One region of the Heyndrickxia sp. FSL K6-6286 genome, then DNA from elsewhere that is predicted to be linked to it. Evidence: riboswitches for the same ligand, from Rfam matches in the RefSeq annotation. Region 1 holds a riboswitch; the other holds the start of a gene.
What was found. A riboswitch is a leader RNA that binds a small molecule or an ion and turns the genes downstream of it on or off. The one in region 1 is predicted to bind cyclic di-GMP.
Positions count from the first base shown of each region.

Region 2: another riboswitch for cyclic di-GMP. It lies ahead of MHI39_RS02855 (methyl-accepting chemotaxis protein); the one in region 1 lies ahead of MHI39_RS22055 (sensor domain-containing diguanylate cyclase).

Region 1 covers NZ_CP152029.1:4,358,801-4,371,073, reverse strand. The annotation lists gene MHI39_RS22100 (YdcF family protein) at 165-764, shown strand; gene MHI39_RS22095 (NADPH-dependent FMN reductase) at 915-1,505, opposite strand; gene MHI39_RS22090 (CPBP family intramembrane glutamic endopeptidase) at 1,960-2,574, shown strand; gene MHI39_RS22085 (methyl-accepting chemotaxis protein) at 3,048-5,078, shown strand; gene MHI39_RS22080 (hypothetical protein) at 5,481-6,107, shown strand; gene MHI39_RS22075 (hypothetical protein) at 6,169-6,873, opposite strand; gene MHI39_RS22070 (hypothetical protein) at 7,157-7,522, shown strand; gene MHI39_RS22065 (3-oxoacyl-[acyl-carrier-protein] synthase III C-terminal domain-containing protein) at 7,568-8,566, shown strand; gene MHI39_RS22060 (methyl-accepting chemotaxis protein) at 8,614-9,873, shown strand; cyclic di-GMP riboswitch class I at 10,102-10,186, shown strand; gene MHI39_RS22055 (sensor domain-containing diguanylate cyclase) at 10,274-11,464, shown strand; gene MHI39_RS22050 (globin) at 11,681-12,073, shown strand; gene MHI39_RS22045 (DUF2269 family protein) at 12,181-12,273, shown strand, end outside.
Region 2 covers NZ_CP152029.1:534,839-547,111, reverse strand. The annotation lists gene megL (methionine gamma-lyase) at 1-498, opposite strand, end outside; gene MHI39_RS02870 (carbohydrate ABC transporter permease) at 614-1,435, opposite strand; gene MHI39_RS02865 (sugar ABC transporter permease) at 1,437-2,405, opposite strand; gene MHI39_RS02860 (ABC transporter substrate-binding protein) at 3,480-4,763, opposite strand; cyclic di-GMP riboswitch class I at 5,026-5,125, shown strand; gene MHI39_RS02855 (methyl-accepting chemotaxis protein) at 5,251-6,942, shown strand; gene MHI39_RS02850 (Fur family transcriptional regulator) at 7,404-7,826, opposite strand; gene katA (catalase KatA) at 8,071-9,522, opposite strand; gene MHI39_RS02840 (response regulator) at 9,737-11,251, opposite strand; gene MHI39_RS02835 (sensor histidine kinase) at 11,265-12,273, opposite strand, start outside.

The DNA of each region.
Region 1 (12,273 bases):
ATTAAAGAATACTTGTCATAAAAAGGGCACTGAGCTTATTTAAATAAGTTAAAGAAGAATATACTATACTGATGATAAATTTTGGGATTATTTTAGTTTTCCTCTACGTAAGACCACTTTCATAGAAAATCTTTAAAAGGCTTTTTATTTTGGGAGGTGGGATCATGAAGATATCGGAATTAAATCCAGATCAATTAACAGATAAGCAAATGGCAGACTTATTATACAATCATGTTCATGATGATATGGAGAAAGGGGACTGCATACTTGTATTCGGTAGCCGTCTGGCTACCAAGTCCCGATTGCCAAAGGCTATCCAATTATATCGAGAGGGTCGGGCGAAAAAGATTCTTTTTTCAGGTGGGACGATTTGGGGAGTAGGTAATGATTCTGAGGCAATTTTATTGAAGAAGAAAGCTTTGGAGCTTGGCATTCCAGAGACAGATATTTTGGTGGAGACGGAGTCACAAAATACAAAGGAAAATATTATCGCTTCATTACTAATTTTAGATCGATATTTTGAATTACACAAAATAAAAAGATTGCTTATTGTAACATCCAACTATCATATGAAAAGAGCCTATCTAACTTTAAAAACCTATATGCCTAGCTGGATTGAATATTCTCTATGTAAAGCAGAAAACCAATATACGCATGAAAACAATTGGTTTCTAACCGAAGAGGGGAGAAAAAGAGTAAAGGAGGAGTCTAAAAAAATTATAAAATATGTAAAATGGGGAGCAATCATTGACGATGAGATATAAATAATTGGAGGGAAGTAACCACATCAGGTGGCTTCATTTTTAGTGAAAATAGTATAACTATACCCACTTGTAGGAATAAAAATAACTCCCCGTAAATAATGGACAATTAGCCAAATTTACGGGGAGATTTTTATTTTTTATCCTTCTGCATTAGCGAATTGTTTTTAAGGCACGGCTCCAAGTATTAACTTGGTCAAGCATTAAATTAATATTGTCAAGATGAAGATCTTGTGGTTTAAATACAGTACCATTTTCAAAATCTGTAAATAATGACAATGTAGGATGAGTACGAACATCAGCAATCATCAATTCACCTAGGATACCACGTAAGTGTTCAGCTGCACGAGCACCACCAGTTGAACCATAGCTAACAATCCCTGCTGCTTTGTTATTCCATGCTTCACGAGCTAAATCAAGGGCATTTTTTAAAGCTCCTGTAATACTGTGATTATATTCTTGAACAATGAATACGAATCCATCTAATTCAGCAAGTTTTTCATTCCATGCTGCAATTCCTGGTGCATCTGCTTCACCTAAAAATGGTAATTTGAAATCTGCAATATCAACGATTTCATAATTAGCATCTCCACGTTGATCTGCAATTCCTTTTACCCATTCACCGACTTGAGGACTTAAACGTCCTTGGCGTGTACTACCTAAAATAATTCCAATGTTTAATTTTTCTGTCATGATTTCTTCCTCCTTCGTTGTTTTACCAAATAGTTTGTTGAGAAAACTCATTTTTACACCACCTTAGTTGTTGATAGATCTATGCTATTGTGTAAAATGTATAAGCATTGAATTAATTTCACTCATCGAGTTACTTTATGTAAGTTAGTATAGTTTAATAATTTAATTTCGTCAAGTTATTAATTAGATATCATTTTGATGTTCCAAAAAATGAAGTATGAATGATTCATTTGAAAGTTAGTTTAACTAAATTAAGACATTCATATTATTATAAGAAAAAAGTTGAAATGCTCAAACCAAGAGATATCCACTTGCCCCGCTGTTGTATGATTGAATGGAGAATAGCATGGAGGAAAATGGTGAAAATTGAATATTCTATAAATTGATGATACCTTTTAAAAAAGCTCACCTTTTTATAGGTGTAAAAGCCGGGAGTAGGGCGTTTACAAAAGCACAATAGATATGAAGACAGTTTAAGTAAATAATTACAAGGAAGGGGAAATGAATGAAAAAGATTAGAAATTACCTCATTCTGACATTCTTATTGACCTATGTGTCATGGGGAATCATGATAATGTATACTCAAGTAAATAATGTTCCTTTTGGTTCTTCAATCTTCATGTTAATTTTATATGTGATTGGAGTAGTAGGTCCTGCAATAGGGGCTATAGTGGTTAATAAACAAATGGATTCTAATGTACAATATAAAAGTTTCTTGAAAAATATATATTATCCATCAAAAAGAATAGGATGGTACTTATTTATTGTATGTATCGTTATCATTTTTCATATGGGTCCATACATTCTTATTGGTGGAAATAAAATTGCCCCGTTTTCCCTTTTATTCTTGCAATTTCCTTTGTTTATCGTTATTGGAGGGTTTGAGGAAATTGGGTGGAGGGGACTTTTGCTTCCAGAGTTAGAAAAGAAAATATCTCCGTTTCTTAGTACCCATATCTTAGGTATCATTTGGAGTGTTTGGCATTTACCATTGCTTTTTATACAAGGAACATACCAATATCAATTTTTAAACTTTTTTACATTTACGATTAGTACGATCGCTTTTTCATTCATATTAGCGATTGTTTATTTAAAACGAGAAGTATTTTCATGTGTATAATGACACATGCATTTTTAAATAGTATTGCAGGAGTGTTTGTTATTAACGAATCGCTACTAGCGGAAATGCTCCCTTTATTATTTGCGTGTATTATATTCTTCATTTTTTTAAATAAAAATAGAGCTTTAGTAATCAATAAAGATTCTAATCTATCAAAAAGAAACATGGAGTGATATTAAGAATATCGACCTTGAAAAGTAAGTAGAAAGAACTATTTATCATACAAATTTTTCAATTGACTCCCGGTATAATTCTAAAAAATGCTTCATTTATGAATTTCATTTTATTCAAGAATATTGAATAAATCAATGAAATTCGTACTTGTATGGCCAATAAAATCCATTAATGATCAAAAATTATATGAGAAGATGAAGGATCATTTATTGTAACTTACCTTAATGACTATAAATATCCTACTATGTTACAATAGCTCCGAAGTAATAGGTAGTTTTTACCGATATCGGAGGGATAAGATGAAACGTCATAGTAGCATTTCTACAAAAGTATCCCTTGTTTTATTTATAGTTATTGCAATTGTTCTTTCTGCAACTGCTGTTATTGTAAACGTTTATACAAAAGATATAATGGCTGAAAGTATAGAAAAGGAAGTAAACGTTGAAAGCAAATCGGTTGCAGATAAGGTAAATAATTTTTTTGAAGGGAAAGGGCAGCTGGTTGATCAGATTACTAGTAATCAAACTTTGCTCCACTACCTAAAGACAGCAAAAACACGTGACGATGCATTGACAAATAAATATTACAAGGATATGAATCAATCATTAGAAGATATTAAAAGTATGAACCCAGATATAGCTATGGTTTGGGTCGCAAGTGAAAAAGGAAATTTTTTAACTGGAACCGGAAATGTTCTTTCAGATACCGACTTTGATCTATCAGAAAGACCATGGTATAAACCAGTAACGAGTACTGAAGGTGTATATTACACGGAACCATATATGGATCAAGTATTCGGTAAAGTAATTATGAGTGTAATGAAGGAAGTAAAGGTAGATAATGAGCCAGCAGGAATTGTGGCGGTTGACCTTTTCCTTGATTCCATTCCATCAATAATGGAGCAATATAAAATTGGTAAAACTGGTTACAGTATTTTACTAGCTCCTGATGGCAATGTGATTTATCATCCAAATAAGGATCTTATTATGAGCAAGCCGTTGACAACTCAAAAGGGAGATATCGGAGCGATTGCGAAGAAAATGATTGCTGGGAAAACTGGCCTTGAAACAGCAAAGCTTGATGATAAAGATTATTACATTGGCTATAAACCAGTAGAATCCACTGGTTGGTCCGTTGCAACAACTGTTACGCAAGATGAGGTTTTTAAACCATTAAAAAGTATGGGTACCAAACTCATCATCTTTTTCATTATTGCTATAGTGATCCTGATTACTATTGCTTATATTCTTTTAAAGTATATGTTGAAAAATCTTTCGGGAATGTCTGATATCATTAAAAAGATTGCTGCTGGGGATATGACCCATCGTATAGATATACGGTCAAAAGATGAATTAGGTCAAGTATCTAGTGATTTAAACGGAATGCTCGATAATTTAAATGGACTTATTCGAACTGTTCAAGTTAATGCATCACAAGTAGCTGCATCATCTGAACAATTAAATGTAAGTACAGATCAAACGGCACAGGCCGCTCAAGTTGTAGCAGGAACTGTTGATTCAGTGACAGCTGGAACATTGCAGCAAATTGATAGTACAAAAAAAGCCGCAGAAACTGTTGTTAGAATGTCTAATACCTTCCAAGAAATTTCTTCTGATTCAGATGAGGTAGCGAAACGTTCCGAAGACGCTGTTCAAAAAGCAAAGCTTGGAGAAGAATCGGTTCATTCTGCGATGACTCAGATGGAAACCATTAAAGAAACGGTAAATAATGCAGCGACTATCATTGCAAAACTAGGTGAACGCTCAAATGAGATTGGCCAGATTGTAGATGCCATTTCTGAAATATCCAACCAAACCAACTTACTGGCTCTAAATGCTTCAATAGAAGCGGCGCGAGCAGGAGAGCATGGAAAAGGCTTCTCTGTTGTTGCAAATGAAGTCAAAAAGCTTGCTGAACAATCTAACCAAGCAGCAGGTCAAATTGGGGAATTAATCAAGGAAATTCAGATAGATACAGATACAGCTGTAAACTCAATTAATAAGGGAACTCATGAGGTGAATAAAGGATCAGAGGTTGTTCAAACTACAGGGGAAACCTTTAACGAAATAACTTCTATCGTATCTCGTGTCTCTCAACAAATGATAGCTATTTCTTCATCAATTCAGCAGTTATCATCAGAAACAAAACAAGTAGTCGACATTATTCAAGATGTAGATGCGGTTGCCCATTCAACTCAAGAAAGCTTTGAAAATGTAGCTGCTGCTGCGGAAGAGCAGACTGCTACTCTTGAAGAAATTGCTTCCTCAAGTCAAGAGTTATCTTCTATGGCTATGGAACTTGAAAATGCTGTGTCTAGTTTTAAAATTTAATTTTCAAGGGACAGTTCTTTCGCTTATTCAAAGCTAGAGGACTGTCCTGTCTTTATTTTTAATATACTTTTTTATATGAAAGAATGCTCCAACGATATTGATGATTCTCTTTTGATAGAAGTAATTATTGAGGATATTGCTTAGTCATCATACTTTACCACATTTAGGACTTTCCTTATTTTCGATTCAATCTCTGGATATACCTTATAATTATTTCCAATTTTTTGTTTAAACTTATTGTCTAAAGGAATAATACGAATATAAACAATGGAGAATGCAGCTATTTTCTCAATAAAATGAAACGTTAGTGATCCTCAGTCGATATTTATTCGTTATAATTTTACTTAAATAGCAACAATGTTTGAGAATAGAGCCTAAACAATTGATAAGGGAGATAAGATAATGAGAATAAAGATGATAGTGCTTATTTGTTTATTATCATTTGGTTTATTCGCCTGTTCAACTGAAAAAAGTCGAAAGGATAATAGTGATTCTAGTGATCACACTCATAAGCAAGCCCAGCAGGATTTAAAACAATACTCACAAGATCCAGATAAAGATTCTAATCAAGACTTTGATTTAGTAGGTAGATTAATTGAAGAAAGCGATGACCAAATTAACATAAATATTAACGGAAAAGAGGTCTTGATTCCAAAAAGTAAGTCCTTTGCGGTTAAAGGCTCACATAATAATTTGAAAAATCAGCTTGTAAAAGTAGAGATAGGAAATCAAAATCAACAAGCAGAAGAGATGGAGCTAACAGCGTTGGCAAAAGCAGATCGTGATGGGGTATATGAGAAAAATGTTGATGAAACAAAAATCATTGGGAATTACATTTCAGAAACAGATAAGGACTTAACAATACAAGTGAAAAATGGAGATAAGACTTATTTGAAATCCCGAGACTATAAGATAAAGGGAAAGCTTCCGTCTAAACAAATAAAAGGTAAAATCGTAAGACTAGAATTACAGAAGAACAATAAAGTAAAAAGCTTAGAATATAAACAGGAAGACCAGAATGTAAAATAAGTAAGGGGGTGTTTATTAGAATAGACACCCTTTCCTTTATTAAATATTTATTTGAAAGTATTCACTTGGTTCGTTTTCTCAGTCGATTTAGCCCAATAAGTAGAACGATAATCATACAATCAAAAGCAAGAATCAGAGTCATTTTATCTACATTTATGATGTTAATAACTTGAAAGAAGTGATTCAGGATTTTCTGTAAAAGGGCATCTTTTGCTATTGCAAGAATACTTATGTGCACTAAAAGTGCACCTGCGATAATTTGAATCCAATAAAATGTGTTAATCATTCGGGTTAGTAGTGGGAGTAATGAGAATGCGATGACTAAACTAATGAATAGACCTAGTAATGCTTGGAAAATATTATTCGTCATTTCGGCCATAATAAAAACAGTGTCAAAGGAGATAACAAAATCAGTTAATAAAATGATAAATAACATTTTATGAATAGGAATTAAAGGAGCACTAGCACCAAAAGAAAACCAGCGATTATCCTCATCTTGTCCTACATTCATCACTAAGCGAAAACCGATCCAAAGAATAATTAATCCCGTAAGTAAATGGAGTCCAGGTAGTTCACTAAGAGTTTGAATAATAGATACATAAAATGTTCTACTAAGAGTCAACATACAAACTGCTAATACTTTAACAATAAAAAGTGCTCTTGGATGTTGTTCATATAAATTTTTTCTTAATAATGCAGCAATAATTAAAATATTATCAATATCATTTATTACATTTAGCAAAGCTAATTGAAAAATTTTTTCCACATTTAACCCTCCAACACTGTAGGTGAAATGGAGCAATTTTGTCCAATCATTAAATACTATGCTAGTAAATGATGAGACATGCTTTATATATAGTAGGGGTACTAAACGTATCATGTTTTTCATGCAGAACAACCAAATGATCATGCTTTTTTGTTTAGAATAGGCTAAAAGTCTAATAAACTATAAAAAAATTGGAAATTATACCGATAATAAGGTAGATAAATATAATATTTTGTTATATGAAAATTAAAATACTTTTAATTTCAAAAAGGAGTTTAAACAGATGCCATTGTTTCAAACAGATTCAAGAAATAAAGCTTTTGTCATTACAATAGAAGGCTTTGCTGAAGTTGATAGAGCGGCGGATTTTGTTGGAAAGTTAAAAAATGAGGTATCAACCATTGATGTGAACAATTATACGCTTATCGCGGATGGGACCCATCTAAAAACATTTAAACCAGAAATATTACCTCTATTGGAAAAAAGCTATGCTCTTTACATGAGCCTTGGTTTTAAAAAAGTGTTAGTTGTAAATCCACAAAGAGTAACACCACGTTTACAAGTAAAAAGAGTGGCAAAAAATGTTCAATTTACTGGAGAATTTATTCCAAGTTTACAAGAAGCACTACATATATCAGCCAATCTATAAATCTTATAAAAAATACTAGATGTTTTTGATAATAAGGAGAAAAAAATGACAACCAGTATTACTCTAAAAGATGTAGCTATTTATCATCCAAATAATGCAATAAATAATGATTTCTATATTAATCACTTTCAGGAACAAGGAAAGGATATACATAATTTACTTCAAGCACTTGGAAGAGAAAATAGATATGTAGCGGATTATTCGAAAGAAAACACTTTAACAATGGCAATCGAGGCTTCAAAAAATGTGTTAAATAAAGCTAAGTACACTGGTCAAGATTTGGACATGATTGTTTTTGTATCTAGTACACCTGAGTATTTTGCGCCACCCAGTGCAGTTGCTATACATCGTGCATTAGAGGGAAAAGAAGAAGCAATTGTTTATGATATGAATGCAGCCTGTGTTGGAATGATTGTCGCAGTTGAACAAGTAAGTAGAAGTATGCTAGCTAATCCACATATTCATCGAGCATTGGTTGTAGCCTCTGAGCAACTCCTTCGATATGCATGGGAGGAGGAAGCGGTTACTTATTCAAGCTTTGGAGATGGGGCATCAGCTGTATTGCTTGAAAAACAAGAAGAAACCAATCAAGGATTTATCGATTCTGCATATAAAGTGAATACTGAATCAATTGACAAAATCATACTTCCAGCATGTGGAGTTTCCAATCTGAAAGATCAGAACATTTCTGATTATGAAAAAAGAGTGAAATGGGAAAACGTTAATAATGATAATGCCTTTAAGTCCACTGTTGAGCTTATAGAAAAGCTATTAAATAGAAATAACCTAACGACCAGTGATATACAAGCTTTTTGTTTTTCACAAATTTCGAGAAAGAATATCTATAAAATACAGGAAATGTTTAATGAAGATCGTAAGAAGTTTCCTGTGGTAGGGACGAAATATGGTTACACGGGTTCGGCAAGTCCCTTTATGGCTTTTGAATATGCTGTACGGACTGAACAGGTGAAAAAAGGTGATTATGTTGTGTTTTGGTCGGTAGGTGCGGGATCCTCTGCTTCAGCAATGTTATTTAAATATTGAGTCATAGATCAATCAATTAATCATCATATTACATTAGGAGAATTAGGATGAGTAAAAATAAGGAAAAAGTAAATATTATTCCAAGCTTAGTAATGACATCTATACTTCCATCTGTATTAATTGGTTTAATCATCATTGGAAGCTTTTTTACAAAAAATCAAATGCTACAAATTAGTGCAGTAATTATCGGGGTTATCCTTTTAATAGGGGTTACAATATTATCCTCTCTTCGCTTAAAGAAAAAGTGGATTGTTATGGGTGAACTGTCGCAAAGACTAGTTTTAGGAGATCTAACCTCGTTGGAGAAAAAGAAGAATAAAGAAAGCTTAGACCATATCTCCCATAATTTATACACGGCTACAAACAATATGAGAAAGCTTGTTGTAAATATGAAAAATGGCATTTCTGATGTAGACAGTCATTCAGATGAATTATTAGCAACAGCTACAGAGCTTACTTATATTATTCAAGATGTAAAAGATACGATCGATGAAATGACTCAGGGAGCATTGGAGCTAAGTGCAACCAATCAACAAGTAAGTGCATCAATTGAGGATATCGAAACTTCGACGAATAAATTGGCAGATAAAGCAAAGGACGCAGGGAAGTTAGCTGAGGAAATTCAGGTTCGTGCGGCTAAAGTGAGAGAGGATGCGACTCATTCAGTACAAACTTCAGAAAAGATATTTATCGAAAAAGAAGAAAAAATAATGAAAGCTATGGAAGAATCAAAAGTAGTAGAAGAAATTACAATACTAGCGGATACAATTGGTGGTATTGCAGAGCAAACCAATTTATTAGCATTAAATGCTTCTATAGAAGCAGCACGAGCTGGAGAGGCTGGTAAAGGATTTTCAGTTGTTGCTGAGGAAATACGAAAATTAGCTGAGCAATCTTCCAAGTCAGTAGAAAATATCCGTAATGTTACTAGTAAAGTTCAACAAGCTTTTGTTAATTTAACAGATAATTCAAAGGATGTTTTGCACTATATGGATAGCGAGGTTTTACCTGATTACGAGAAATTTATACAAATTGGTATACAATACGAAAAAGATGCTGAATTTATTAAGCAAATGTCTGTTGATATTGCTAGTTCATCAGGTGAAATGGCATCTGCAATAACAGAGGTAAATAAAGCCATTCATAATATTTCTGCCACAACTCAACAATCAGCATCTGGTGCAGAAGAAGTTCTAGAGAATGTTTCTGAAGTTTCCTTAGCCATTAAAGAGGTAGAGGAAGGTGTTCAGAAACAGCATGAATTGACAGTGAATGTAAAACTGTTATTGGATCATATTACAGTATAAATTGTTCGGGCTGGACAGGCTTAATGAAGGATTATATTTCATTCTTTATAGGCTGTATTTGTAGTTAGAAAAAAGAGTCTTATAATAGAAGGTATAGAGATTAAAATCTAATCGATACCTTCTTTTTTTTATTTTCAATTCAATTCTGAAAATATTGACCATAGTAAAAAAGAACTATATAATATGAATGAAATAGTTTTACTTTAAGTATTTTGGTGATGGTATATGAGAATTAAAAGGCAAATTCATTGAAAAATGAAGACGCAAAGCTATAGGGGCTAACATCATAGGATTATGCCAGCCAGTTATTGAAAATGTATGATTAAATGATTAATCGATAGATGATTAATTTTTTTTTACCATTAAAAAATACCTTTATGATAGTTTGGAAGTGTTCTAAGTGAAAACGGAAAAACAAAATAATGAAGATCAACAAATTTTGGACATGATTAGTAAGTTACTGAATGTATTCATTTCAAATGAAGGCAATTTATTAGAAGATATAAAAGAATTAACGGCTAAGCCTCAATATCAAACGCCAATGGTTCAAACGATCTTCAACCAGTTACAAACCATCCATGGACAAATAGAAAATATGCACTGGATGAATAAGAATTATAAAATCCTCCACGAATTTGCACAAATATGCAGTAAGACTTTGGACGTTACTGTTCTCCTTAAAAAGGCGTATGAAATGGTATCGCAAGTTATGCCGACGGATTCTTTTTATATTGCTTTATATAATGAAGGGGAAACAAATATTCAATTTACTTTTGTTGTTGATGGCGGTGAGATTGCCCCTTCATTCCAAACTGAATATGGAGAAAATTTTACTTCTAAAGTGATTCGAACGAGAGAAATTATTCACCTAAAGGGAAGTAATCAATCGTTAGAATTTGAAACCAGATATGGAGAGGTAGAAAAAGACACCAATTCTTGTCTTTTTGTTCCCCTTATCATTGATGATCACGTAAAAGGAGTCATTTCAGCACAATCCTATGCAGATTTTGCTTATCGAAAAGAGCATGAAGAACTTCTACAAATTATTGGTACACAGGTTATTAATTCAATTGAAACAGCTAATCTATATGAAAAAATTTATACCATTTCTCAAACGGATGAACTAACTGGATTAAAAAACCATCGGGCTTTTCATAATGACTTATCGAATCTAATTAGTAAGGGAACGCAAGAAATTACTTTAGTAATGCTAGATTCAGATAATTTGAAACAGGTTAATGACCAATATGGGCATGATATTGGTGATCAGTATTTGAAATCACTTGCCAATGGTATCAAAAGCATTAGTGGAGAAGGAATCGAAGGCTATCGATATGCTGGCGATGAGTTCATGGTGATAATTCATTCCAATGATCGAGATGATTTAGAAGATATGTTTGATAGACTTAAGGAGTATCTCTCTCTTCATGCGATTTATATTGGACAGGTAGAAATAACTGTGTCCATAAGTTCTGGTGTTGCTACATATCCTTTACACGGTTTAACCGTTGATTCTTTAAAAAAATCTGCTGATCAAGCATTATATACAGCTAAACAAGGCGGAAAAAACTTAATCGTTTTAGCTAATTAAATAATTTCAATAAATTATGACACCGATATTACGGTGCCTTTTTTTATGAATAGTGAATTGAATGAATTTAATCGAAACAACGTTAAAGCTACAAAGCGTAATATGCTGTTTATATAGGTTAATTGATAAATTCTACGGATTGATGTGATGAATATTACAGATTCTAATAAAATCTAAGGGTATAATAGATTAAGCAATTAATGGGAGGGAAGCAAAATGCCTGATCCACGATTACAAAATTTATATGATCAAATTGGCGGAGAAAAGATTGAAGAACTTGTTAATGCATTTTATCCAAAAGTTTATGCCGATCCTGATTTAAGTCCATTGTTTCAAGGCGATATGAATGAAATTATGCGGAAACAGCGGATGTTTTTGACGCAATTTCTTGGTGGACCTGCTCTTTACAGTCAGGAATTTGGACCTCCAGCAATGAGACAGCGCCATCACCCATTTGAAATTACGCCAAGAAGAGCGGAATGCTGGCTTCGATGTATGAAAGAGGCATTTGAAGAGGTTGGCTTAGATTCATATCCAGTTGGTGAATTTTTTTATAATCGCTTGAAACAAGTAGCTGCTATTATGATCAATTCTCCAGATCAAAAATAAGGGAAAGGGGCATACCAAATATTTTTTTGTTCAAAGTAGCATGTTTTCAATAGTACTTTTAGAATTGATATATAATAGGATTTACAGCTAAACGGAGGGGAACCAGATTGTTTACTTTTTATTCCATCCTCGTTTTTATACATATTTTTTCTGCAATACTTGGAATGGGACCTGGATTTATTTTAACTAGAATCGCAAAA
Region 2 (12,273 bases), 1.5 Mb from region 1:
TAAATCTACTAATTTCATCGTTGGATTAATAGGCGTTTCGATATAAATACATGTGGTATTATCCTGAATAGCAGACCTTACTGTTTCCTCATTTGAAAAGTTAATTAGATCATGACTAATCTGATGCTTATTTTCCATTAATTGAAGTAAACCAAACGTGCAGCCATAGATTCCTTCTGAACAAAGAATATGATCCCCTGTCTTTGTTAAATAAAAAAGGGTTGCCGAAACAGCAGCCATTCCAGATCCAAAGGCCAAAGCCATCTCTCCCTTTTCAAGAGCGGCGATCCTTTCTTCAAGCACTCGTACCGTTGGATTCCCTAATCGTGAATAAATATACCCCTCTGTTTCCCCCGCGAAACGCTTTTCCCCCTCTTCAGCAGTTGGAAAAGTAAAGGTTGACGTTTGAAATAATGGTGGCACAAGACTCCCTTCATGCTGCATGGAATCGTAACCAGTATGAATAACCTCTGTTTCAAATCGCTTCTGCTTTACCATCTAAGTGACCTCCCCTAATAATATAAAGCTATATATCTATCATATGATAGATAGTTAATTTATGGAAGCGTTTTCAACTATTCTATTCATATCAAAAAAGGCTGCCTCAATGAAGCTAGCCTTTTACTGATCCAGCAAGTAATCCCTTAACAAAATACTTCCCTAATAGGATATAAACTAATAATGTTGGTAGTGCTGCTAGTACAGCTCCTGCCATCTGAACATTCCATTGTACAATTTGACTTCCTGATAAATTTTGTAATGCTACCATGATTGGTTGCTGATCCGAAGTGGTAATCGAGATGGCGAATAAGAACTCGTTCCATACATTTGTAAACTGCCATATTGCTACAACAACAAATCCAGAAATAGATAAAGGTAGCATAATATTAGTAAAAATTCGTAAAAAACCGGCCCCGTCGATTTTTGCTGACTCAATCATTGATAAAGGGATATTCGCATAAAAGTTGCGAAACATTAATGTAGTAATTGGTATCCCATATACGACATGTACTAGCACTAAACCTGGAATCGTATTATAGAGCTCTATGTTTCTTAAAAATTGGATTAATGGAATCAAAATGCTTTGGTATGGTATAAACATCCCAAATAATATAAGCGTAAAAAGGACTTCCGATCCTTTGAATTTCCATTTTGAAAGAACATATCCATTCAAGGCACCTAACAAAGCAGAAAGTATGGTTGCAGGAATAACTAGATAAAGTGAATTCATAAAATTAGGCGCCAATTTTTCAAACGCTTGCCCATAACTGCTAAAATCAATTTCAGAAGGAAGCTTCCACATATTGACCAATGTTACTTCATCTAAAGGTTTAACACTTGTGACTAAAATAACATAAACAGGAATTAAAAAAAGACACGCAAGCAGAATAAGAATGATATAAATCAATGGTTTTGAAAAGCTCTTAAGCACCACGTTAATCACCTCTCCTGCTCATTATTAAGTAAGGTACCATAAAAATAGCGACCGATAATAACATCATAATCGCAATTGCTGCCCCATTGGCATAATAGTTGCCACGGAATGTCGTTTCAAACATATACACTCCTGGAACATCCGTAACATAATTCGCACCTGGTCCAGTCATAGCAAATATCAAATCAAATATTTTCAATGAAATATGAGCCATGATGATCACTACGCTTATTGTAATCGGACGTAAAAGTGGAATAATCACTTTTCTATACACTTGAAATTCGGTTGCTCCATCCATCCGTGCCGCTTCTTTCAATTCATCAGGTATTCCACGAAGTCCAGCTAAATACATCGCTACCGAAAATCCTGTCATCTGCCAAACGGCTGCAATCACTACTGCAAGAATTGCTACGGGAACACCCACTTCGATGTGACCTAATTTAAACCCTGCCAAAATATTTGTATCTGTATACCATAGAGGTTCAATTCCAAATTTCTTTAAAAAAAGATTAACACCTGTTGATGGATTTAAAATCCATTGCCAAACCACTCCTGTTACTACAAAAGATAATGCCATTGGAAAAAAGAATATATTTCGAAATATCGATTCACCACGTATTTTTTGATCAAGAAAGATGGACAAGACGAGTCCCATCAATAAAACTAAGCCAATAAATAGAACGGTAAACACCACCGTATTACGGACATCTGCCTGAAAACGATAATCGTTAAATAAATACAAATAATTTTTCAAACCTGCAAATGAAAAATCCGGGACGAGCGTATTCCAATTACTTAACGAAACATATCCAGTCCATCCAATGAATCCATATACAAAAATAGCAATTAATATAATAGAAGGTAATAAAAAGCTAATCGCTAAAACATGATCCTGTGTTAGCTTCTTTCTGCGTTTTTGTTCCGGATGAACAATAGCCGATTGATTCTTTATTAAATTTGGTGTCTCCATTCGTGCCCTCCTCTCGGTACTCACTAGTAAATTGTCTTTGACTGGTTTTCTCTTTTTTTGTTTGGTTCCTCGAATTTTGTACGGTTCTGTCTCTTTTTTGTGTGGTTCTTCCTTTTTATTGAATGGTTTCTTTCTTTTTTTGACTGGTCTTCTCTTTTTTTTGTTTGGTTCCTTGACTTTTGTATGGTTCTGGCTCTTTTTTGTGTGGTTCTTCCTTTTTATTGATTGGTTTCCTTCTTTTTTTAACTGGTCTTCTTTCTTTTTTGTTTGGTTCCTCGACTTTTGTATGGTTCTGGCTCTTTTTTGTGTGGTTCTTCCTTTTTATTGATTGGTTTCCTTCTTTTTTTTAACTGGTCTTCTTTCTTTTTTGTTTGGTTCCTCAACTTTTGTATGGTTCTGGCTCTTTTTTGTGTGGTTCTTCCTTTTTATTGATTGGTTTCCTTCTTTTTTGACTGGTCTTTCTCTTTTTTTGTTTGGTTCCTCGACTTTTATATGGTTCTGAACCTTTTTTGTGTGGTTCTTCCTTTTTATTGATTGGTTTCTTTCTTTTTTTGACTGGTCTTTTCTATTTTTTGTTTGGTTCCTCGATTTTTGTATGGTTCTGGCTCTTTTTTGTGTGGTTCTTCCTTTTTATTGATTGGTTTCTCTCTTTTATTGACTGGTCTTTTCTATTTTTTGTTTGGTTCCTCGATTTTTGTACGGTTCTGGCTCTTTTTTGTGTGGTTCTTCCTTTTTATTAATTGGTTTCTTTCTTTTTTTGACTGGTCTTCTTTCTTTTTTGTTTGGTTCCTCAACTTTTGTATGGTTCTGGCTCTTTTTTGTGTGGTTCTTCCTTTTTATTGACTAGTTTCTTTCTTTTTTTAACTGGTCTTCTCCTTTTTTTGTTTGGTCTCTCGACTTTTGTATGGTTCTGGCTCTTTTTTGAGTGGTTCTTCCTTTTTATTGATTGGTTTCTTTCTTTTTTTGACTGGTCTTCTCTTTTTTTTGTTTGGTTCCTTTCCAAATTCTAATGACTTATATTCAAACTTCAAAAAGAGGAAGAGAAAGCTCTCGTCCTCTTTTATAAAAACTTATTTATTTCAACTCAGCCTGAGCAGTTTTGAGTGAATTTAATAGGCTATCTACATCTAATTGTGTTACAAAAATATTAACTGCCTGATTTGCCTTTGTTAAGAATCCTTCAGCTGCTGCGGAACCATGAGCTAGGCTTGGAGCCAATTCTGCAGATTTGAAGTCTTCGATCGTTGACTTTCCGTAATCATCATATTTTGATGTGTCGGCATCTACTCGTGCTGGAATGGAACCTTTTAAAGGATTAAAAGCATCTTGCCCTTCGACAGATCCAAGAACACCTAAGAATGTTTTTACATCTTCAGCATTTTCCACCCCTTTTGGCAGACCAAATGTATCTGTTATTACTGTGAATATTCCTGATGAGTCAGGAGTTGTTGTATATCCAAAGTCTTCATTCAATGTAAGTTTTAAATCATTTACGAAATAACCTTTGGCCCAATCTCCCATTATATTCATTGCTGCGTCTCCATCGGCTACTAGTTGTGAAGCGTCTTGCCAGTTTCTAGAGCTGTGATCTTTATTGATATATCCCATCATTTTCTTAAAAATTTCTGCTGATTCCTTCACTTTCGGGTCATCAAAGGCAAGCTCCCCTGTCCAAAGCTTGTTATATCCATCGACACCAAGCTTTGCTACCAATACATTTTCGAAAATTTGTGTGGCTGTCCAGGGTTCTTTATCACCTAATGCCAGTGGAGTAATCCCCTTTTCTTGTAATTTATCTGCTATAGCAAAAAATTCATCAAATGTTTTTGGTACTTCAAATCCATTGTCCTCAAATACTTTTTTGTTGTACCATAATACATTTCCACGATGAATATTTACGGGAACAGAATAGATATTGCCATCTTTACTTACCATATCAATTAATGATTGTGGGAATTTATCGCTCCAACCTTCTTTTTCATATACATCATTGATTGGTTCCATTTTTCCTGCAGCAACCCAGCCTTCATTCAATTCCGCTCCTCCATGAACCTGGAAGGTAGATGGTGGATCATCCCCTTGCATTCTACTCGCCAGTACAGCTTTTGCATTGGTTCCTGCACCACCAGCTACAGCTGCATTTTCAACTGATATATCTGCATGTTTTTCCTTAAATAATGCTAATAATGCCTTTAATCCATCCTCTTCACCCGCACCTGTCCACCAACTGAAGATCTCAAGTTTTTCCTTTTTCCCCTTAGATTTCTCACCATCGCTGCTGGAGTTTTTGGAACTACAAGCACTTAATGCAAATACGAGAATAATAGCCAGCATGACAAAAATACTTTTACGTTTCATACTTCTTCCCCCTTTGTTCACTGAATTTAACAATTCCTACACTCATAATTTATCAGACTAATTCTTCCTGAACGCATGTAAGCGCCTTCATTATTTTGCGAATATCTGCATTATTTTGTTGTGCACTTCTCGCCATTTAATAGCAGAAAAATAGTAAGCCTTTGCATAAGAATAAAAGGGATAAAATAATACAATTTTGTTGTATCTTGGAGAACAATAGGTTATTATAACCAAGTCGCTAGTTAAAATGCACTAAGAATATGTGAGATAAAGGCAAACTATTTGAAAAAATAGGACGCAAAACCTAGGGTCTAAGGTTGGGGATAATCATCCATTCATACTATGATCGCCTGGCTACCTAATCATTGGCTATTTCACAATCCGGGATAGTCTCTTTGTTATATACATAGACTACAAGCAAGGTGATTTTCCCTTGTCTAGCTTACATATTAAATCAACAAATCTAACAAGAAAGGAGTACTAGACAATGAGAAGTATATTTTCATTTAAAAGTATAAAAGCGAAGATGTTATTTGGTTTTTCCTTAGTGATCATACTTGTCATCGGATTAGGTATTTATAATTTTTCGGTGACCATTTCAAGCAATAAAACGGCACAGAATATTGCAAAACATGAACTCCCTCTTTTATCTGCTAATAAAGGATTGGTCGCAACAATTGCGAATAGAATAGCAACTGCTCGGGGGTATGTATTATTTGGAGGAGACTATAAAGACCGCTTTAACGCCTATACAGAAGAGGGACAAAAATATGAAGCGATCGTTCGAGGTGTACATGCCTCAGATGAATTCAATCGCTTGATGGACCAAACGAAAGAATGGCGTGAATTTATTCAGGATAAAGTATTTGATGAATATGACAAAGGGAATGTGGAAAAAGCAAAGGAAAATTTACAAGAATCGATAACCGTTGGCCGTGATTTATTAAACGGTTATCAAAAACTGGCTGATGAAAGTGAAAAGGAGATTAATCAAAAAGAACAAGATATCATTGAAAGTGGGCAAACGTCCTTACTTGTGGGAACCATTGTAACAATTCTAGTCATTATTATCAGTTTTGCCGTAGCATTCATTACATCAAACAAGATATCAAAACCAATTAAACATGTCATGCAGCGCATGAAATTAATTGCAAATGGTGATTTGAGCCAAGAGCCATTACAAACTACTTTAAAAGATGAGGTTGGACATCTTATTATTGCAACAAATGAAATGAATCGGCAAACTCGTGATTTATTAAACCGAATTAATACAGTATCCGGATCTGTAACAAGTCAGAGTGAAGAGTTAAGCCAATCAGCAAATGAGGTAAAGTCAGGATCGGAGCAAATTGCCATTACTATGCAAGAACTGGCTTCTGGTACTGAGGTACAAGCGAATAATACAAATGAACTTTCCTCCATTATGGGATCATTTACACTTAAAGTTGAGGAAGCAAATGAAAAAGGAAGGCATATTCAACAATCATCCAATCAAGTACTTTCAATGGCTTCAGAAGGTAAAAAATTAATGGAATCCTCCAATGATCAAATGGCTAAAATAGATCAAATTGTTCAAGGTGCCGTCCAAAAGGTTCAAAGCTTAGATTCACAATCACGAGAAATCTCAACATTAGTTTCTGTCATTAATGATATTGCAGAGCAAACAAATCTCCTCGCATTAAATGCAGCAATTGAAGCAGCAAGAGCAGGTGAGCATGGAAAAGGTTTTGCTGTAGTCGCTGACGAGGTACGAAAACTTGCAGAGCAAGTTTCCCATTCTGTAACGGATATCACAAGCATCGTAATCAATATTCAAAAGGAATCAGGTATGGTGGCAGAATCATTACTGAATGGATACTCTGAGGTTGAAAAAGGGACCTCCCAGATTCAAACAACTGGTAAGACATTTACTGAAATTAATGAAGCTGTGATAAAAATGGTAAATAGTATAACAACCATTTCAGATAGCTTATCGGAAATGGAAGATAATAGCCTAAAAATGAATCGCTCCATTGAGGAAATTGCATCCATATCTCAGGAATCAGCTGCTGGAGTTGAGCAAACCTCTGCTTCCTCACAGCAAATAAGCAGTTCAATGGAAGAAATCGCTGGAAATTCAGAAGATCTCTCCAAATTAGCTGAGGAATTAAATGCTTTAGTGAATCAATTTAAACTATAATTCTTAAGCAATAGTTGTCTAGTAAGTATTTTGATTACTTATTAGACAACTTTTTTTATTTGGCTCTTTTCTCAAACATTTAAGTAAAGTTTTAACTAATAACTATCGGCTAAAAGATCATTAACCCTTTCATTTCACTGAGAAAAGTGCTGCAAACTCCATAAGAATCATTGAATCCTTCATTGGGTGTAAAAGCAGGCAGTTGGTTTTTACCAAAGCAACAAACGATACGAATATAGCCTTTATTTTTATCTCTAAATGAAAAAACGATTCTTACAAGAAGAATCGTTCATCACTTATGCGATAGATTTTGTATTTCTACATTTCATTCCACACTTACAAAGAATACTATGCTTTAAATATTTGATCTTTGTATGGCAGATGGGGCAAACCGTTTTTTTCATCATCAATTCACAGCTCCCTATTAGCCCCTTCGTTTCCAGCTCTGGAATAGGAGCTTACTATTTGGATAATTCCTGACATTCCTTACATATGCCATACACCTCAAAATGGTGCAATTGAATAGAAAAATGAGAGAGCCTTGAGGCAACTTGCTCTACTTCCTTTAACTTCGGATAATTAAAATCTTCTATTTTTCCACATGATTCACAAATAATATGATAATGATCTGTTGTGGAGAGTTCATATTTACTTATTCCATTACCATAAGGCAATTCCTTCAAAATACGTAGTTGAACGAATAATTTAACATTGTTATAGATCGTTGCCAAACTAATATAGGGTAATTCTCGATGGATATCTTCCACAGTCGGATGTATGTTGAGCTTTTGAATGGTACTCAATATTAACATTCTTTGCGGTGTAATCCGTAATCCTCGTTCTTTTAGAAAAGGAATAAGCTCCATCATCTGTTCTTCTTCCATAACCTTGTCCCCTTATAAAAAAAGCTCTTTCATAAGATTCTCCAATAACTATGTACTTTTTTCTCCACTCTATGGTTAATTCTTCTGCCCACCATTTAATTTAATGTAAAAAAAGGTTTTTAAAATAGGGACTATCTCGCATTGAGACAGCCCCCTATAGTTGAGAATATGAGAATCAAAATGAGAATGATTGATTACTATTTGCATTTTTGCAAATCGAACGAGTATACCTATAACCCTCTTTTTACACTTCTTGTGGTATAGATAATCCTAAGCCTTCTGCAATACGAGTTCCATACTCTGGATCAGCTTTATAGAAATGTCCAATTTGACGTAATTTGATTTCCTCTAGTTTAACGGGTTTCATTGCCTCTACAATATTATTCACTAAACGAGTACGTTCTTCTTCGCTCAATAGTCGATATAAATCACCTGCTTGAGTATAGTGGTCGAAGTGATCATATGCAACTGCATCTGCTACCCCGCTTACTGAATATGGCTGTTGTTTATCCTCTGGTGATTCTTTCGGTCCATCAAAGCTGTTTGGTTCGTAGTAAACAGAACCCCCGCCATTATAGAAACTCATTTGACCGTCACGTTGATAATTATTTACTTCATTTTTTGGACGGTTAATTGGTAATTGATTATGGTTTGCACCTACACGGTACCGATGTGCATCAGCATAGGCGAATAGGCGCCCTTGTAACATTTTATCAGGAGATGCTTCGACACCAGGTACCATTGATCCAGGTGAGAAAGTCGCTTGCTCTACTTCTGCAAAATAATTTTCTGGATTACGGTTGAGAACCATACGACCTACTTCAATCAATGGATAATCCTTTTGAGACCATACTTTCGTTACATCAAATGGATCGAATCGATACGAATTCGCATCCTCAAAAGGCATAATTTGTACATATAGTTTCCATTCAGGGAAATCCCCTTTATCAATTGCATTAAATAAATCTTCTGTATGATAATCTGGATTTTCACCAGCTAATTTTGCTGCTAATTCAGGATCAAGGTTCTTCACACCTTGTTCTGTTCTAAAATGATATTTTACCCATACAGCTTCACCATCATCATTTACCCACTTAAAGGTATGACTTCCATAACCGTGCATATGGCGGAGTGTTGCTGGAATACCACGATCAGACATAAGAATAGTTACTTGATGTAACGATTCTGGTGAGTGTGACCAGAAATCCCAAACAGCTGTAGGGTTTTTCAAGTGTGTTTGTGGATCTCTCTTTTGTGTATGAATGAAATCAGGAAATTTAATTGCATCGCGAATAAAGAAAACTGGAGTATTATTACCGACAATATCATAGTTTCCATCTTCTGTATAAAATTTAACCGCAAAACCACGTGGATCTCGAACGGTATCTGCAGATCCAAGTTCACCTGCTACTGTTGAGAATCGAATAAATAGTGGAGTTCGTTTTCCTACTCCATTAAACACTTTTGCCTTTGTATAGTTTGAAACATCATTTGTTACTTCAAAATAACCATGCGCCCCTGCACCTTTCGCATGTACGACACGCTCAGGAACACGTTCTCTATTAAAATGAGCTAATTTTTCTAGTAAATGTACATCTTGAATTAGTGTTGGACCACGAGATCCTGCTGTCATTGAGTTTTGATTATCCCCGACCGGTGCTCCCCAACTAGTTGTTAGTTTCTTATTTGTACTCAATCAAATCACCTCATTAATAATTTTTCGACAGACGAGTCATCGACTCTATTCTGCTTTTCTATAAAACTATGATAACACTTCTCAAAATAAAATCAATACTTTTTTATAATAATTATAATTTAAAAAGAAATATTAGGTGACTTACATTTCATAAAAGGACAATACTTCCCTTTATAAAGGTATTCGTGATTAAGTAAATTATGTCCAATTTTATTCAAGTTGTTTGATTTCGATATATCGTCGGTGATAGACCAGTTTTCTTCTTAAATACACGACTGAAATAATTTGGATCATTATAGCCAACACTGTAGCAAATTTCCTTTAGGCTTTTATTTGTATGGATTAATTCCCTTTTTGCATGTTCCAATCTTACATCAGTTAAATAATCAATAAAGGTAACCCCAAATTTCTCCTTGAACATTTTTGTAAAATGAAAAGGACTTAACTCTACAAAATCAGCTACTTCTTCCAATGAAATATTTTTCTCATAATTGTTTTCTATGTATTCTTTCGCTGTTTGTAAGTATCCTTTCTGATGGTTTGCTCTCCACGCATGAATAAGTTCTACTGCCTTCATTACGAACTGCCGTAATGAAATAATCCATTGCTCTTCCTGTATTGGCTTTTGTTTAATCTCAAAATGTATCCCATATTCCTTTAGCATTCTGGTAATCACAATAGATAATTCTTCATAAATATGGCTGTTTTTATCTTTATTTGCTTCCATATAAATTTCAAATGCCTGAAGTGCACGGTGATGATCACCTAATTTTATCGATTCAAGTAGATGTCTTTCTTTTTCAATAGAGGCTTGTTCAGTTAGATAATTGGTCTTTTCATATAGATGGGCAGTTCCCCATTTTTTTGATTCCAGGGCTAAAATCGCTTCATGATAGGAGTTCATAAGTCCATCGATGGTCTCAAAAGGCTGTCCTAAGCCTACCATCCATTTAGTATGATGGAATCTTTCCTTTAATGTTCGTACGACGGATCGAGCTATTGTAATCGCATTTGATCGCTTTATTTCATGACTTGATCTCATTAGTACAAGTACAGGAATTTGATTATCTGCCATAGGTCCTACAATACAATTCTCATCAAGCTTCGTTTTTAATAAGGATTTAACCCCGCTATATATTGTCCGCTTCTCATCATTGGTTTGTATATGATCTTGGCATTGCATGGAAAATATCATCATATATCCAGCTCGCACTTCAATTCCTAGTAATTTGCTCCATTCATCAATATTCATTTCCTCAATATGATTCATTAATAAGGTTGATAGCCATTCTGATTCAATGACCGATAAAGCACGGGATAAATTTCTTTTCATCTGTAATGATTCCATATATTGTTTCCGCTCTTCGAGTATTTCTTCGCGAACTCTCTTTAAAGCCGCTATCACATCTTCTTGCTTACTTGGTTTTAAGATATATTCTTTTACCCCTTGTTGCATAACTTCCTTAGCGTATTCAAAGGTATTAAAGGCGGAAACCATGATGAATTTGATCTGTTTATCCATCTTTTTTATTTCTCTCACTGCCTCTACTCCATCAATACCAGGCATTTTAATATCCATCATTATCAAATCCGGCTTCAACTCACGTGCCAGTTCAATAGCCATTCGGCCGTTTGGAGCCTCAGCAATAATTTCTATTTCCGGGATTCCGTTATGTATCATTTTAGCTAAGCCTAAACGTTCCAGTCTTTCATCATCGACGATGATCACACGCAAAATGGATTCACCCCTTTTTGAGCTTCAAACGAAAAACAGTCCCCTCTCCCAGCTTTGATTCAATGTCCATTACATCCTTTTGCTGGTAAAAAAGTTGAAGACGCTTCATGACATTTTTCACACCAATTCCTGTTGAATGTCCGGTTGCTCTCTTACCAGTTAACCGCTGTTCATTTGTTTCACCCTTTAATAATTGGCTTATGATTGACTGCTCCATTCCATTTCCGTCATCTGCCACTTCAATCACGATTTGATCCGTAGTTTGGTAAATGGTAAGTGTGATCCTTCCCCCTTCCTCCTTTGACTCCACACCATGGATAAAGGCATTCTCCACAATAGGCTGTAACGTTAGACGTGGAATGTTTGCATACATACATCTTTCATCTATTACGGTTTTAAATGATATACGATCCCCAAATCGGGTTTGCTGGATATAAAAATATTCTTTTACGCAATTCACCTCATCCTTTAATGTTGATGGTTTATCAATATTCTCTAGATTGTATCGAAGCAAGGTAGATACCGCTTCAATTAACCGTGTTGTCTCATGCGCATCCTCTAAATAAGCCATTTTTGAAATATTGTTTAACGTATTAAATAAAAAATGGGGATTGATTTGATTTTGTAAACTCTTAAGCTCCATTTCTTTTAAAAGTGTATCGAGTTCAGATTTATCTTTAATTTCATTCACAAGACCTACAATATTTCGTCGCATTTGGTTAAACGTTTCAGTCAATAATTTCAATTCATCCTTACTTGTTACTTCAATATCCCTTCCAGTTAAACGTCCTGCAGAAATCTCCCTTGCTGCTTGAGATAGACGAGCAATCGGACTTGTGATCCCACGAGAAATATATATAGCGAGTATCCCACAAATAATTAATAACGAGCCTAGTAGAAAAATAGTCGATAACCGATAATAATGATTTCGTTTCTTAAGCTGCTTAAAAAAGGATTGATAATTCGTTAATTCCTGATCAATTAAGGACATCGTTGTCTCCTGGATAAAATTAGCC